DNA from 2 places in the Streptomyces sp. NPDC002817 genome. Region 1 is predicted to be linked to the other one. Evidence: riboswitches for the same ligand, from Rfam matches in the RefSeq annotation. Region 1 holds a riboswitch; the other holds the start of a gene.
The links. A riboswitch is a leader RNA that binds a small molecule or an ion and turns the genes downstream of it on or off. The one in region 1 is predicted to bind thiamine pyrophosphate.
Positions count from the first base shown of each region.

Region 2: another riboswitch for thiamine pyrophosphate. It lies ahead of thiO (glycine oxidase ThiO); the one in region 1 lies ahead of ACWD3I_RS28420 (thiamine ABC transporter substrate-binding protein).

Region 1 covers NZ_JBSFUY010000017.1:88,029-94,999, forward strand. The annotation lists gene ACWD3I_RS28400 (SRPBCC family protein) at 1-102, shown strand, start outside; gene ACWD3I_RS28405 (hypothetical protein) at 137-598, opposite strand; gene ACWD3I_RS28410 (NUDIX domain-containing protein) at 683-1,216, shown strand; gene rlmN (23S rRNA (adenine(2503)-C(2))-methyltransferase RlmN) at 1,259-2,365, shown strand; TPP riboswitch at 2,389-2,496, shown strand; gene ACWD3I_RS28420 (thiamine ABC transporter substrate-binding protein) at 2,575-3,645, shown strand; gene ACWD3I_RS28425 (ABC transporter permease) at 3,690-5,291, shown strand; gene ACWD3I_RS28430 (ABC transporter ATP-binding protein) at 5,291-6,313, shown strand; gene ACWD3I_RS28435 (maleylpyruvate isomerase family mycothiol-dependent enzyme) at 6,338-6,971, shown strand, end outside.
Region 2 covers NZ_JBSFUY010000023.1:52,024-58,994, reverse strand. The annotation lists gene metF (methylenetetrahydrofolate reductase [NAD(P)H]) at 1-128, opposite strand, end outside; gene thiE (thiamine phosphate synthase) at 227-907, opposite strand; gene ACWD3I_RS33480 (Rv2175c family DNA-binding protein) at 1,199-1,570, opposite strand; gene ACWD3I_RS33475 (NAD(P)/FAD-dependent oxidoreductase) at 1,636-2,853, opposite strand; gene ACWD3I_RS33470 (hypothetical protein) at 2,886-3,236, opposite strand; TPP riboswitch at 3,289-3,400, shown strand; gene thiO (glycine oxidase ThiO) at 3,398-4,552, shown strand; gene thiS (sulfur carrier protein ThiS) at 4,549-4,749, shown strand; gene ACWD3I_RS33455 (thiazole synthase) at 4,753-5,547, shown strand; gene pknB (Stk1 family PASTA domain-containing Ser/Thr kinase) at 5,666-6,971, shown strand, end outside.

The DNA of each region.
Region 1 (6,971 bases):
GGCAAGGCCCTGGTTCCCCTCGTCGTCCGCCCGCAGGTCCGCAAGGAGCTCCCGCGGGACGAGCAGCTGCTCAAGGAGCGCCTGGAGCGCCCCACCACCTAGGAAGCGCCCCACCACCTGGGAAACGCACCATCACCTAGGACGTGCAGACGTCCTTGAGCTCATTCGCGGCGGCGTCGATCCGGCTGCTGTCCGGGTCGGTGTTGCCGTCGAGGATGGACTTGTTGTAGTCCTCGATGGCCTTGTTCAGGTCGTCGACGGCCTTGTCGACCTTGCCGTCGTCCGTGTCGTCGTTGATCTTGTCGAGGTTCTTCTCGATGGTGTCGATGGACTCGTCGGTCTTGGACGGGTCCTTCGCCGCGTCCCAGCCGGCCTCGTGGATCGCCTTGATACTGTCGGAGATCGTGTCGGCGTGGGTGAGACAGCCGAGCGCGTCGTCGGTGTTCTCGCAGCCGGTGAGGAGCCCGGCGGTCAGTGTGACGGCGGCGACGGTGGTGGCGACGGCGGCGATACGGCGTCCGCGTCGGCGGTTGGCGGCCATGGAACGGGTCCCCTCCTGGAAGGCACAGGCCGCTGCTGCGATCTGTGTGCCGTCCACGATTCCGCCGTAGGGTCCCCTGCGACGAGGCAGCTGCCTCCCGTATGGGTGGTGGAGCGGGCTACACCGTGAAGGGCGGGGCGTATGTGGGTTCCGGACAGCCTGGACCGACTGCGGGAGTGGCTGGAGGGGAACGGCATTCCCCAGGAGTCGTGGGGGATCGACGGGACCAAGTCCGTGCAGCACCTGTGGGGTGAGATCGAGGCGGGGGAGACGGCCTTGGACTCCGAGCCGCCGTTGCGTCGCGTCACCGTCGTCACCCTGCGCATCAGACAGGACGGCAAGGAGCTCGTGGAGATCGCGCAGCTGATGGCCGACGGCAGTTGGCGTCCCCGGGACGAAGCCCCCGCCGAGAAGATGAAGCCAGGGGAGCAGGCGGCGGACACGGCACGGCGGTGCGTGGCCGAGGAACTCGGGGTCGAAGGCCCCGGAGTCGTCGTGGGCCCCATCTCCGAACGGCGTCTGCGCCGGGACTCGTCACCGTCGTATCCCGGCCTGGCGTCCGAATACGTCTTCCACGACGTGGACGTCGAGGTGCCGGGTCTCTCCTCGTGGAACTTCTGGACCAGGGAGGCCGGCGACGGGGTGGTTTCCGCCCATCTCTGGGCGTGGCGGTAGTCGACTGGGGCACTCCGGTTGATCTGCGACACTGGTATGACCATGCCCAAGCCCGGAGAACTCACTTTCGTCGCCCCCCGCGGAGCCAAGAAGCCGCCGCGGCACCTTGCCGATCTCACGCCTGCCGAGCGCAAGGACGTCGTGGCCGAGATCGGTGAGAAGCCGTTCCGTGCCAAGCAGCTCTCGCAGCACTACTTCGCGCGGTACGCGCACGAGCCGGAGCAGTGGACCGATATCCCGGCCGGTGCTCGCGGAAAGCTGCAGGAGGCGCTGCTTCCTGAGCTGATGACCGTCGTACGGCATCTGTCGACCGACCAGGGGACCACGCGCAAGACGTTGTGGCGGCTGTTCGACGGGACGCTCGTGGAGTCGGTGCTGATGCGGTACCCGGACCGGGTGACCATGTGCATCAGCTCGCAGGCCGGGTGCGGGATGAACTGTCCCTTCTGCGCGACCGGGCAGGCCGGGCTCGACCGGAATCTGTCCACCGCCGAGATCGTCCATCAGATCGTGGACGGGATGCGGGCGCTGCGCGACGGGGACGTGCCCGGTGGGCCCGCGCGGCTCTCCAACATCGTCTTCATGGGCATGGGTGAGCCGCTCGCCAACTACAAGCGGGTCGTGCAGTCCATCCGTGCCCTCACCGACCCCGCCCCCGACGGGCTCGGCATCTCGCAGCGTGGCATCACCGTCTCGACCGTCGGTCTGGTGCCGGCCATCCACCGGTTCGCCGACGAGGGCTTCAAGTGCCGGCTCGCGATCTCGCTGCACGCGCCGGACGACGAGCTGCGCGACACCCTCGTACCCGTGAACACGCGGTGGAAGGTGCGCGAGGTGCTCGACGCCGGTTTCGAGTACGTCGAGAAGTCGGGGCGCCGGCTCTCCATCGAGTACGCGCTCATCCGGGACATCAACGACCAGGCCTGGCGTGGTGACCGGCTCGGGCGGCTGCTCAGGGGCAAGCCCGTGCATGTGAACCTCATTCCGCTGAACCCGACTCCAGGGTCCAAGTGGACCGCCTCCCGGCCGGAGGACGAGAAGGCCTTCGTGGAGGCCATCGCCGCGCACGGGGTGCCCGTCACCGTTCGGGACACCCGTGGGCAGGAGATCGACGGGGCCTGCGGTCAGCTGGCGGCGGGCGAGCGGTAACCTGAGCTCGTACGTACATCTTCATATTCCGACAGGGGAGCGCCACAGCGCTGAGAGTGCGGCAATCGGGCCGCAGACCCTCCGAACCTGGCCCAGGTCATTCTGGGTAGGGAGATCGGTCATTACTCAAGCTGTTGCGCCCTGCCCGGAGCCTTTCAGAGGTTCCGGGCAGGGCCGCGTCTCTTCCTGGTCAACCCAGGAGGAATCCAGTGAGCATCACCAAGAAGGCCACGGTCTTCGCCGTCGGGTTCGGTCTCGTCGCGCTCTCCGCGTGCGGGTCGTCCGACAGCGACAGCGGCGGCGACTCCAAGACCGTCACCCTCGTCAGCCACAACTCGTGGGCCGTCTCCAAGAGCGTGCTCGCCGCGTTCGAGAAGGAGTCCGGGTACAAGGTCAAGGTCCTCGAGGACGGTGACGCCGGGCAGGCCGTCAACAAGGCGATCCTGACCAAGGACAACCCGCAGGGCGACGTCTTCTTCGGCGTCGACAACACCCTGCTGTCGAGGGCGCTGGACAACGGGCTGTTCCAGTCGTACGAGGCGAAGGGTGCCGATGAGATCGGGGCCGGGTACCGGGTCGACGGGGACAAGGTCACGCCCATCGACACCGGCGACATCTGCGTCAACTACGACAAGGCCTACTTCAGCGAGCACGAGCTGGCCCCGCCGACGTCGTACGACGACCTGATCAAGCCCGCCTACAAGAACCTCCTCGTCACCGAGAACGCCTCCACCTCCTCGCCGGGGCTCGGGTTCCTGCTCGGCACCGCCGCCAAGTACGGCGACGACGGCTGGCAGGACTACTGGACGAAGCTCAAGGCCAACGGCGTGAAGGTCGTCGACGGCTGGGAGCAGGCCTACAACGAGGAGTTCTCGGGGTCCGCCGGCGGCAAGAAGGCCAAGGCCGACCGGCCGCTCGTCGTCTCGTACGCCTCCTCGCCGCCCGCCGAGGTGATCTACGCCGATCCGAAGCCGACGACCGCGCCGACCGGGGTCGCGGAGGGCACCTGCTTCCGGCAGATCGAGTTCGCGGGGCTGCTGAGCAACGCGCGGAACAGCGCGGGCGGCAAGGCGCTCATCGACTTCCTGATCAGCAAGAAGTTCCAGGAGGACATGCCGCTCAACATGTTCGTCTACCCGGTGGTCGAGGGGGCGGCCGTGCCCGCCGAGTTCACGAAGTACGGGCCCGCCGCCAAGGACCCCGAGACCCTCGACCCCGCCAAGATCGCCGACAACCGTGACCAGTGGGTCAAGTCGTGGACCTCGCTCGTACTGAAGTAGCCCCACGCGGGAGCCTCAAGGGGAACGTGACGCGGCTCGGGCTCATGGCCCTGCCCGTCGCGTTCTTCGGGGTCTTCTTCGCCTGGCCCGTCGCCGCGATCGTGGCGCGCGGGCTCAAGGCCGACGGCGCGTGGCGGTTCGGCCGGATCACGGACGTGCTCGCACAGTCCGACATCCGGCACGTCCTGTGGTTCACCACCTGGCAGGCCCTCGCCTCCACCGCGCTCACCCTGCTGATCGCGCTGCCGGGCGCCTATGTCTTCGCCCGCTTCGACTTCCCGGGCAAGCAGATCCTGCGGGCGGTCGTGACGGTGCCGTTCGTGCTGCCGACGGTCGTGGTGGGTACGGCGTTCCTGGCACTGGTCGGGCGTGGGGGACTGCTCGACGAGCTGTGGGGCGTACGGCTGGACACGACGGTGTGGGCGATCCTGCTCGCGCACGTCTTCTTCAACTACGCGGTCGTCGTACGGACGGTCGGCGGGCTCTGGGCACAGCTCGACCCGCGGCAGGAGGAGGCCGCGCGGATGCTGGGCGCCTCGCGCCTCGCAGCCTGGCGGAAGGTGACCCTGCCCGCGCTCGGGCCCGCCGTGGCGGCCGCCGCCCTCATGGTCTTCCTGTTCACCTTCACCTCCTTCGGCGTGGTGCAGATCCTCGGCGGACCGACCTTCTCCACCCTCGAGGTGGAGATCTACCGCCAGACCTCGGAGATCTTCGACCTCGCCACGGCCGCGGTCCTCACGATCATCCAGTTCGTGGCCGTCGGCTCGATCCTCGCCCTGCACGCCTGGACCGTACGGCGACGGGAGACCGCGCTGCGGCTGGTGGACGCGTCCGTGACGGCCCGGCGGCCGCGTGGGGCGGGGCAGTGGGCGCTGCTGGGCGGGGTGCTGGCCACCGTGCTCGTCCTGATCCTGCTGCCGCTCGCCGTGCTCGTGCAACGGTCGCTGGACGCCCCCGACTTCGGGTACTACCGAGCGCTGACGAAGTCCGACGGGGGAGTGTTCCTGGTGCCTCCGATCGAGGCGATCGGCAACTCTCTGGCGTACGCAGTCGCCGCCACGGCCATCGCGGTGGTGATCGGCGGTCTCGCCGCGGCCGCGCTGACCCGGCGGGACGCGGGGCGGTTCGTACGGGGCTTCGACGCGCTGCTGATGCTGCCGCTGGGCGTGTCCGCGGTGACGGTCGGGTTCGGGTTCCTGATCGCCCTCGACGAGCCGCCGCTGGATCTGCGGGCCTCGTGGATCCTGGTGCCGCTCGCGCAGGCGCTGGTCGGTGTGCCCTTCGTCGTACGGACCATGCTGCCCGTGCTGCGGGCCGTGGACCACCGGCTGCGGGAGGCCGCGGCCGTGCTCGGGGCGTCGCCCTGGCGGGTGTGGCGGGAGGTCGATCTGCCCCTGGTACGGCGGGCGTTGCTGATCGCGGCCGGGTTCGCGTTCGCCGTGTCGCTGGGGGAGTTCGGGGCGACCGTGTTCATCGCGCGGCCCGACAACCCGACGCTGCCGGTCGCGGTGGCGCGGTTGCTGGGGCGGGCCGGGGAGCTCAACTACGGGCAGGCGATGGCCCTTTCGACGATTCTGATGGTGGTGTGCGCGGTGGCGCTGCTGGTGCTGGAGCGGCTGAGGACCGATCGGACGGGTGAGTTCTGATGCTGCTGAGCATCGAGGGCGCGACGGTCCGCTTCGGCGGGCGGGCGGTGCTGGACGGGGTCGACCTGTCGGTCGCCGAGCACGAGATCGTGTGTGTGCTCGGGCCCAGCGGGAGCGGGAAGTCGACGCTGCTGCGGGCGGTGGCCGGGCTGCAACACCTGGACGAGGGACGGGTGTCGCTGGACGGACGCGATCAGGTGGAGGTGGCCGCGCACAGGCGCGGGGTCGGGCTGATGTTCCAGGATCATCAGCTGTTCCCGCAACGGGACGTGGGCGGGAACGTGGCGTTCGGGCTGCGGATGCGCGGGGCCTCCAAAGCCGAACAGGGCTCGCGGGTACGGGAGTTGCTCGACCTTGTCGGGCTTCCGGGCGCCGGTCGGCGGGCCGTCGCCTCGCTCTCCGGTGGGGAGCAGCAGCGGGTCGCGCTGGCCCGTGCCCTCGCGCCCCGGCCGCGGCTGCTGATGCTGGACGAGCCGCTCGGGCAGCTGGACCGCTCGCTGCGGGAGCGGCTCGTCGTCGAACTGCGTGAGCTGTTCGGACGGTTGGGAACCACCGTGCTCGCGGTCACCCACGACCAGGGCGAGGCGTTCGCGCTCGCCGACCGGGTCGTCGTGATGCGGGACGGGCGGATCGCCCAGTCCGGTACGCCCCTTGAGGTGTGGCAGCGGCCCGCGGACGAGTTCGTGGCGCGTTTCCTCGGCTTCGAGAACGTCGTGGAGGGCGTGGTCGGCGGAGAGGCCGCGGACACGCCCTGGGGCAAGCTGCCGGTCCCCGTGGACGCCGCGCAGGGCCCGCGGAGCCTGCTGGTGCGGCCCGCGGGCGTACGGCTGGTGGGCGCCGACGAGGGGCTGCCGTGCACGGTCGCCGCCCGCACGTTCAAGGGCACGCATGTCGCCGTACGACTGCGGCCGGAGGGGGACGCACCGCGCCTCGAGGCGGCGTGCGCCCTGCGGGAGGCACCGGAGGTCGGGGACCGGGTCGGCGTGGAGTTCGACTCGGCCGAAATCGTCGTGCTCGGCTGATCCAGGGCCCCATAGGGTGCGGGCATGACGCTGCTCGCCCATGACCGGTACTGCGACGAGATCGACCACCAGGTCGGCCTGCTGAGGTCCGTGGTGACCTCGGGTGCCGATCTGTCCGGCACCGTGCCGACCTGCCCCGACTGGTCGCTGGAGCGGCTGGTACGGCACACCGGCGGGGCTCTGCGCTGGGTGGAGCTGATGGTGCGCACCAGGGCCGAGGCCGAAGTCCCCGAGGAACAGGTGCCCTTGGGGGACGGGCCCCGGGCGGCGGGAGACGCGGCCGCGCTGGACGCGTGGCTCGCCGAGACCGGCGAGATGCTCGTCGGCACGCTCCGGGAGGCCGGGGCGGAGACGGAGGTGTGGGCCTGGGCCGGGATCCCCACCTCCGGCTTCTGGGCCCGCCGGATGGCCCACGAGCTCACGATCCACCGCGCGGACGCAACCCTCGCCGCAGGGCTGCCCTACGAGGTCGCGCCCGACATCGCCGCCGACGCGATCGACGAATGGCTGCAGATCGTGGAGTTCGCGCAGCGGACCATGCCGCACGACGAGGCCCGGGAGCTGAGGGGCGCCGGGCGCAGCATCCATCTGCACGCCACCGACGGCACGCCCGCGCTCGATGCCGAGTGGTTTGTCGAGCTCACCGACGACGTCATCG
Region 2 (6,971 bases), on a different contig from region 1:
AGGTTCCGCTCACCCTTGGGGGTCTTCGGCGCCGAGAACTCGAACGAGTACGTCGCCTTGCCCGTGGCGAGCATGTCGCGCACGGTGCGTGCGCGGTCAGTCCTGGTGGATGCGGTTCCGAGGGCCATACCCGCAGGTTAGCCAGGGGGCAGCGGTCACCCAACCGGATCCGGGAAATTTGCCCGTTTTGTCGACTTGTTGTCCACCCTTCGGACACCGGGGCCGGTCACACCGGGTCCCTGAGCCTCTTCGCGAACTCCGCCGCCGCGGCTCCGGGGTCGTCGGCCTCCGTGATGGCCCGTACGACGACGACCCGGCGGGCGCCCGCCTCCAGCACCTCGTCGAGGTTGCCGAGGTCGATGCCGCCGATGGCGAACCAAGGGCGGTCGGTCTCGAGGGAAGCGGTGTACCGGACCAGGTCGAGGCCGGGTGCGTGGCGGCCGGGCTTGGTCGGGGTCGGCCAGCACGGGCCGGTGCAGAAGTAGTCCACGCCCTCCTGGACGGCGGCCGCGGCGGCCTCGGCCTCGGAGTGCGTGGAGCGGCCGACGAGGATGTCGTCGCCGAGGATCGCGCGGGCGGCGGGGACCGGGAGGTCGCCCTGGCCGAGGTGGAGCACGGCGGGCGGCCAGGGGTGGGTGGCCCGGGCCGCGTGCGCCAGGTCGGCGCGGTCGTTCACCGAGAGGACCTTGCCGTACATGTGGCACTTGTCGGCGAACAGTTCCAGCCAGCCCAGTTCCTCGTCCGCTTCCAGGGTCTTGTCACGGAGCTGGATGAAGTCGACGCCGTTCTCCAGGACCGCGTCCAGGAAGTCGGGCAGGTCGCCCTGCTTCTTGCGGGCGTCCGTGCAGAGATAGAGCCGGGCGTCGGCCAGCTGGGCGCGGGCGTCGGTGTCGGACGTGACGGGCATGGGTGTCCCCCGATGTCGGTGGCGTACGGGCTGCGGGCCGGTGCGGTCGACCTGGGCGGGCCGGGCGTAGTGAACCACAGGGACGGCTCCGCGGCCCACGCCCCGGCCCCAGGTGCGACGGGCGGACACGACCCACGTCCTGGCGACGAACCCGCAGGTCATCGACGCCGGGCGTGGGACGCGTCCGCCCATCACCGCTGTGGCACGGTGCCGCCCTGCGCACGGGGGCGGTCGCGACCGTGCGGGTGCGCGGGTGGCGGACCGTGCGCCGGGCGGTTCGGCGGTCCTGGGTCAGACGGCGAGCGCCTGGGCCCTGCGCTTCACCTCCGTGCCGCGGTTCTCGCTCAGCGCCTGGGCGGGGGTGCCCGGCAGGCTGTCGTCGGGGGTGAAGAGCCACTCCAGCATCTCTTCGTCGGAGAAGCCGTCGTCCCTCAGAAGCGTCAGGGTCCCGGTGAGGCCCTTGACGACCTTCTGCTCGACCCCGTCGATGAAGGCGGCGGGGACGTGCAGTGCGCGGTTCTCACCACGGCGTACGGCGATGAGCTGGCCGTCCTTGACCAGCTGGCGCGCACGCGTCACCTCGACATCGAGGATTTCCGCGATGTCGGGGAGGGTGAGCCAGGCAGGGACGAGAGCATCGATCTTTGCGTCAATCTCGGTCACGACATCAAGCCTGCCATCCCGCACTGACAGTCGGAAGCCAGACCCCCGCGACCTGGGCTTTCGAACTACACTGTCGCCGCCTTCAGGGGCCTCGCCGGGTCCGCCAGCAGCTCCGGGTCCAGCTCCGGCCCCGCCTCGATCAGCCGCCGTCCCTGTGCCAGGTCCCGGGGCCGGCCCACCGCCAGCAGGGCGATGAGGCGGTTCTCGCGCAGCCAGCAGACCGTCCAGGCCGGGCCGGACGGGTCGCCGCGCCACAGCACCGTGTCGGCGGACGTGTGGTGGCCGACGTACTGGACGAAGCGGCCGAACTGCTCGGACCAGAAGTACGGCACGGGGTCGTAGACCGCGGGCGTCTCGCCGATGATGTTGGCCGCCACCGTGCGCGGGCCCTGGAGGGCGTTGTCCCAGTGGTGGACCAGCAGTCGCTCGCCGTACCTTCCCGAGGGGAAGGACGCGCAGTCGCCGACCGCGTAGACGTCCGGCGCGGAGGTGCGCAGGCGGTCGTCGGCCACGACCTCGCCGTGCGCGCCGAGCTCGATGCCCGAGCCGGCCAGCCAGGCCGTGGCGGGGCGGGCGCCGATGCCGACCACGACGGCGTCCGCGGGCAGCCGTGTGCCGTCGTCCAGGAGGACCTCGCCGGGCCGCACCCGCTCCACGCGCGCGTGGGTGCGCAATGTGGCACCGGCGTCGGCGTACCAGGACGACATCGGCGCGGCCACCTCCGCAGGGAGCGCCCCCGCGAGCGGCCTTTCGGCGGCCTCGACGACCGTCACCGCGCAGCCCGCCTCGCGCGCGGCGGTGGCGAACTCGGCGCCGATCCAGCCCGCGCCGACCACCACGATGTCGTGCTGCCGGGCGAGTACGGGCCGCAGCCGCTCGGCGTCGTCGAGGGTGCGCAGCAGATGGACGCCGGGGACGCCCTCCGCGCCGGGCAGCCGGATCGGTTCGGCACCGGTGGCGAGGACCAGGACGTCGTACGGCACGGGCCCGGACCCGGTGTCCAGTTCGTGCTCGGCGGGGCGGACGCCCAGCACCTCGCGGCCCAGTTCCAGTGCGATGCCGAGCGCCTCGAAGTCGATGTCGAAGGCGGAGCCCTCGGCCTTGCCGAGCAGTACGGCCTTGGACAACGGCGGCCGGTCGTACGGCTGATGCGGCTCCGCGCCGATGAGGGTCACGGTGCCGGTGAAACCCTGTTCGCGCAGGGCTACCGCGGTCTGCACGCCGGCCATGCCCGCGCCGACCACGACCACGCGCCGCTGAGACTGCTCCGTCTGCTCGCTCACCGGATCACCATAGACAACTGACAATTTGTCAGTCAGCGGTCATGCACCGTGACCTGCTCCACAACGCTCGTCCCGCTGCCCGGCTGCGACTCCCACTCCCAGCTCTCCTCCAGCCGCACCCGCCCGTCCGGCAGCTCGACGACCGTGGACACGCAGTGCCCCGACGAGGTCGTCCCGTCGTGCTTGAGCTGGACGTACCGGAAGTCGAGCCGGTCGCCCTCCCGGGTACCCACCAGATGCCCGCGCACGACGTCGCCGCCCCCGTACTCGGCCCAGATCTCGCCGCTCTTCTCGTGGTACGTGAACCGGGTGCGGGTACCCACCTGACCTGCGGCCTGGTCGACGACGGGGGCGAGGACGAGGCCGTCCAGCGAGCGGGGCATGGCAGCAGGCTCCCTTACACAAGCGCAAAACCAAGAGCTAGGGTGGCCAACGTAGAGCACTCGCGGGAGCCCGGACGCACCGGGCTGAGAGGGAGGCTGGCGGCCTCCGACCGTACGAACCTGATCCGGGTCATGCCGGCGAAGGGAGGGGCTGGACGCCCATGTCCTCACGTACGTCAGACGTCCTGGTCGTCGGGGGCGGAATCATCGGCCTTGTCACGGCCTGGCGGGCCGCGCAGCGCGGTTTCGCCACGGCCGTCGTCGATCCCGAACCGGGCGGCGGGGCCGCCCGGGTGGCCGCCGGGATGCTGGCCGCCGTCACGGAACTGCACTACGGCGAGCAGACCCTGCTGGGCCTGAACCTGGCCTCGGCCCGCCGCTATCCGGAGTTCGCGGCCGAGCTCACCGAGCTCACCGGCCACGACCTCGGCTACCGCCGCTGCGGCACGCTCGCCGTCGCGCTGGACGCCGACGACCGTGCCCATCTGCGGGAACTGCACGCTCTTCAGCAGGAGTCGGGCCTGGAGTCGGAGTGGCTGTCCGGGCGGGAGTGCCGGCGCCTGGAGCCGATGCTCGCGCCGGGCGTGCGTGGCGGGCTGCGGGTCGACGGCGACCATCAGATCGACCCCCGGCGGCTGGTCAAGGCGCTGCTGGCCGCCTGCGAGCGGGCGGGCGTGGTCTTCCACCGCCTCTGGGCCGAGCGCCTGGACCTCGTAGGGGACCGGGCCGCCGGCATCACGGCCACCGACGGCACCCGGCTGGGCGCGGCCCAGGTGGTGCTCGCCGCCGGCAGCCTCAGCGGGCGGCTCGCCGGTGTTCCCGACGACGTCCTGCCGCCGGTGCGGCCCGTGAAGGGGCAGGTGCTGCGGCTGACCGTGCCGCAGCGGTACGCGCCCTTCCTGAACCGGACCGTGCGTGCCGTGGTCCGTGGCAGCCAGGTCTATCTGGTGCCGCGCGAGAACGGCGAGCTGGTGATCGGGGCGACCAGCGAGGAGCAGGGCTGGGACACCACGGTGACCGCGGGCGGGGTGTACGAGCTGCTGCGCGACGCCCATGAGCTGGTGCCGGGCATCACGGAGCTGCCGCTCACGGAGACCCGCGCCGGGCTGCGCCCCGGTTCCCCCGACAACGCTCCGCTGCTCGGACCGACCGAGCTCCCTGGGCTGCTCCTGGCGACCGGCCACTATCGCAACGGTGTGCTACTCACGCCGGTCACCGGCGACGCGATGGCCCATGTGCTGACCACGGGTGAACTGCCGGACGAGGTCCGCCCCTTCACCCCCCGGCGTTTCACCTTCACGGAGCTGCCCGCATGAACATCTCCGTCAACGGAGAGCCGCGGGAGATCGCTCCCGGCACGGCTCTCGACACCGTCGTGCGGGCCCTCGCCCCGGCCCCCGCCGGAGTGGCCGCGGCCCTCAACGAAACCGTCGTCCCGCGCGGACAGTGGCCGTCGACGTCCCTCCGCGAGGGAGACCGCGTCGAGGTCCTCACCGCCGTCCAAGGAGGCTGACCCATGGCCGACGATCCCTTCGTCCTCGGCGGCAGGACCTTCTCCTCCCGCCTGATCATGGGCACCGGCGGCGTGCCCAGCCTGGATGTGCTGGAGCGGGCGCTGACCGCCTCCGGCACCGAGCTGACCACGGTCGCGATGCGGCGGGTGGATCCGAATGTGCACGGCTCGGTCCTCTCCGTGCTGACCAGGCTCGGCATCGAGGTGCTGCCCAACACCGCGGGCTGCTTCACCGCGGGCGAGGCCGTGCTGACGGCCCGCCTCGCGCGCGAGGCCCTCGGCACCGATCTGGTCAAGCTGGAGGTCATCGCCGACGAACGCACCCTGCTGCCGGACCCCATCGAGCTCCTGGACGCCGCGGAGACCCTGGTCGACGACGGTTTCACGGTGCTGCCGTACACCAACGACGACCCCGTCCTCGCGCGGAAGCTGGAGGACGTGGGCTGCGCGGCGATCATGCCGCTGGGATCCCCGATCGGCTCCGGGCTCGGGATCCGCAACCCGCACAACTTCCAGCTGATCGTCGAGCACGCGCGCGTGCCGGTGATCCTGGACGCGGGGGCCGGTACGGCGTCGGACGCGGCGCTCGCGATGGAGCTGGGGTGCGCGGGTGTGATGCTCGCCTCGGCGGTGACGCGGGCCCAGGAGCCGGAGCTGATGGCGCACGCGATGCGGCACGCGGTGGAGGCGGGCCGGCTGGCGTACCGGGCGGGGCGCATCCCCAAGCGGCATTTCGCCGAAGCCTCGTCCCCCAAGGAGGGGTTGGCGCGACTGGATCCCGAACGCCCCGCGTTCTGAACGTACGTTCGACGCAGGTCGGAATTCGTTGCGACGTCCGTCACAGGACGGCTTCAGTCCCGCCCCGATCTCGCCCGAACCCGCGGCCCTGTCAGTCGCGGCTCGTACACTCACCTGCGTGGATACGACCCTTCAGGACCCTCTGGTCGGGCAGGTGCTCGACGGCCGCTATCGCGTGGACGCGCGGATCGCGGTCGGCGGGATGGCCACGGTCTACCGGGCCGTGGACACCCGCCTCGACCGCGTGCTCGCGCTGAAGGTGATGCACCCGGGCCTCGCCGCCGACGTCACCTTCGTCGACCGGTTCATCCGCGAGGCCAAGTCCGTCGCCCGGCTCGCCCACCCCAATGTGGTGCAGGTCTTCGACCAGGGCACCGACGGGTCGTACGTCTATCTCGCCATGGAGTACGTGGCGGGCTGCACCCTGCGTGACGTGCTGCGCGACCGTGGCGCACTGCAGCCGCGGGCCGCGCTCGACATCCTGGAACCGGTCCTCGCCGCGCTCGGCGCCGCGCACCGCGCGGGGTTCGTGCACCGGGACATGAAGCCCGAGAACGTGCTGATCGGGGACGACGGCCGGGTCAAGGTGGCCGACTTCGGGCTCGTCCGGTCCGTCGACACCGTCACGAACACCACGGGCACCGTGCTCGGCACGGTCTCGTATCTCGCGCCGGAGCAGATCGAGAGCGGCACCGCCGACCCCCGCGTCGACGTGTACGCGTGCGGTGTCGTGCTCTACGAGATGCTGACCGGCGAGAAGCCGCATGACGGGGACTCCCCCGCCGTGGTGCTCTACAAGCACCTCCACGAGGACGTCCCGCCGCCCTCGGGCATCGTGCCGGGGCTGGCGTTCGAGCTGGACGAGCTGGTCGCCTCGGCGACCGCCCGCACCCCGGAGATCCGCCCGTACGACGCGGTGGCGCTGCTCGCGCAGGCCCGCGCGGCGCGCGGCGCGCTCAGCGAGGAGCAGCTGGACCTGGTGCCGCCGCAGGCCCTGTCCGTCGCGCACAGCGGCGCCGAGGACCGCACCAGCGTGATCCCGCGCTCACTGACGGTGCCACGGCCGCTGCCGGTCAACGAGGACGGGCCCGTGCTCAACCACACGAGCCGGTTCGCGTCTCCGCCGCCCCCGCCGCCCCGGCGCCGTTCGGGACCTCCTCGCGGGCCGCTCGCGATCGTCGTCGCCCTGCTGCTGATCCTCGGTGTCGGAGCCGGCGTCTGGTACATCAACTCCGGCCAGTTCACCAAGGTCCCGGCGCTGATCGACAAGACCGAGACGCAGGCCCGGGACCGGCTGGAGGAGGCCGGCCTCGAACTCGGCAAGGTGAAGCAGGAGTACAGCGACACCGTGAAGCGCGGCCGGGTCATCGGCTCGGACCCGACCGTGGGCACCCGCATCCGGAGCAACGACTCCGTGACGCTGA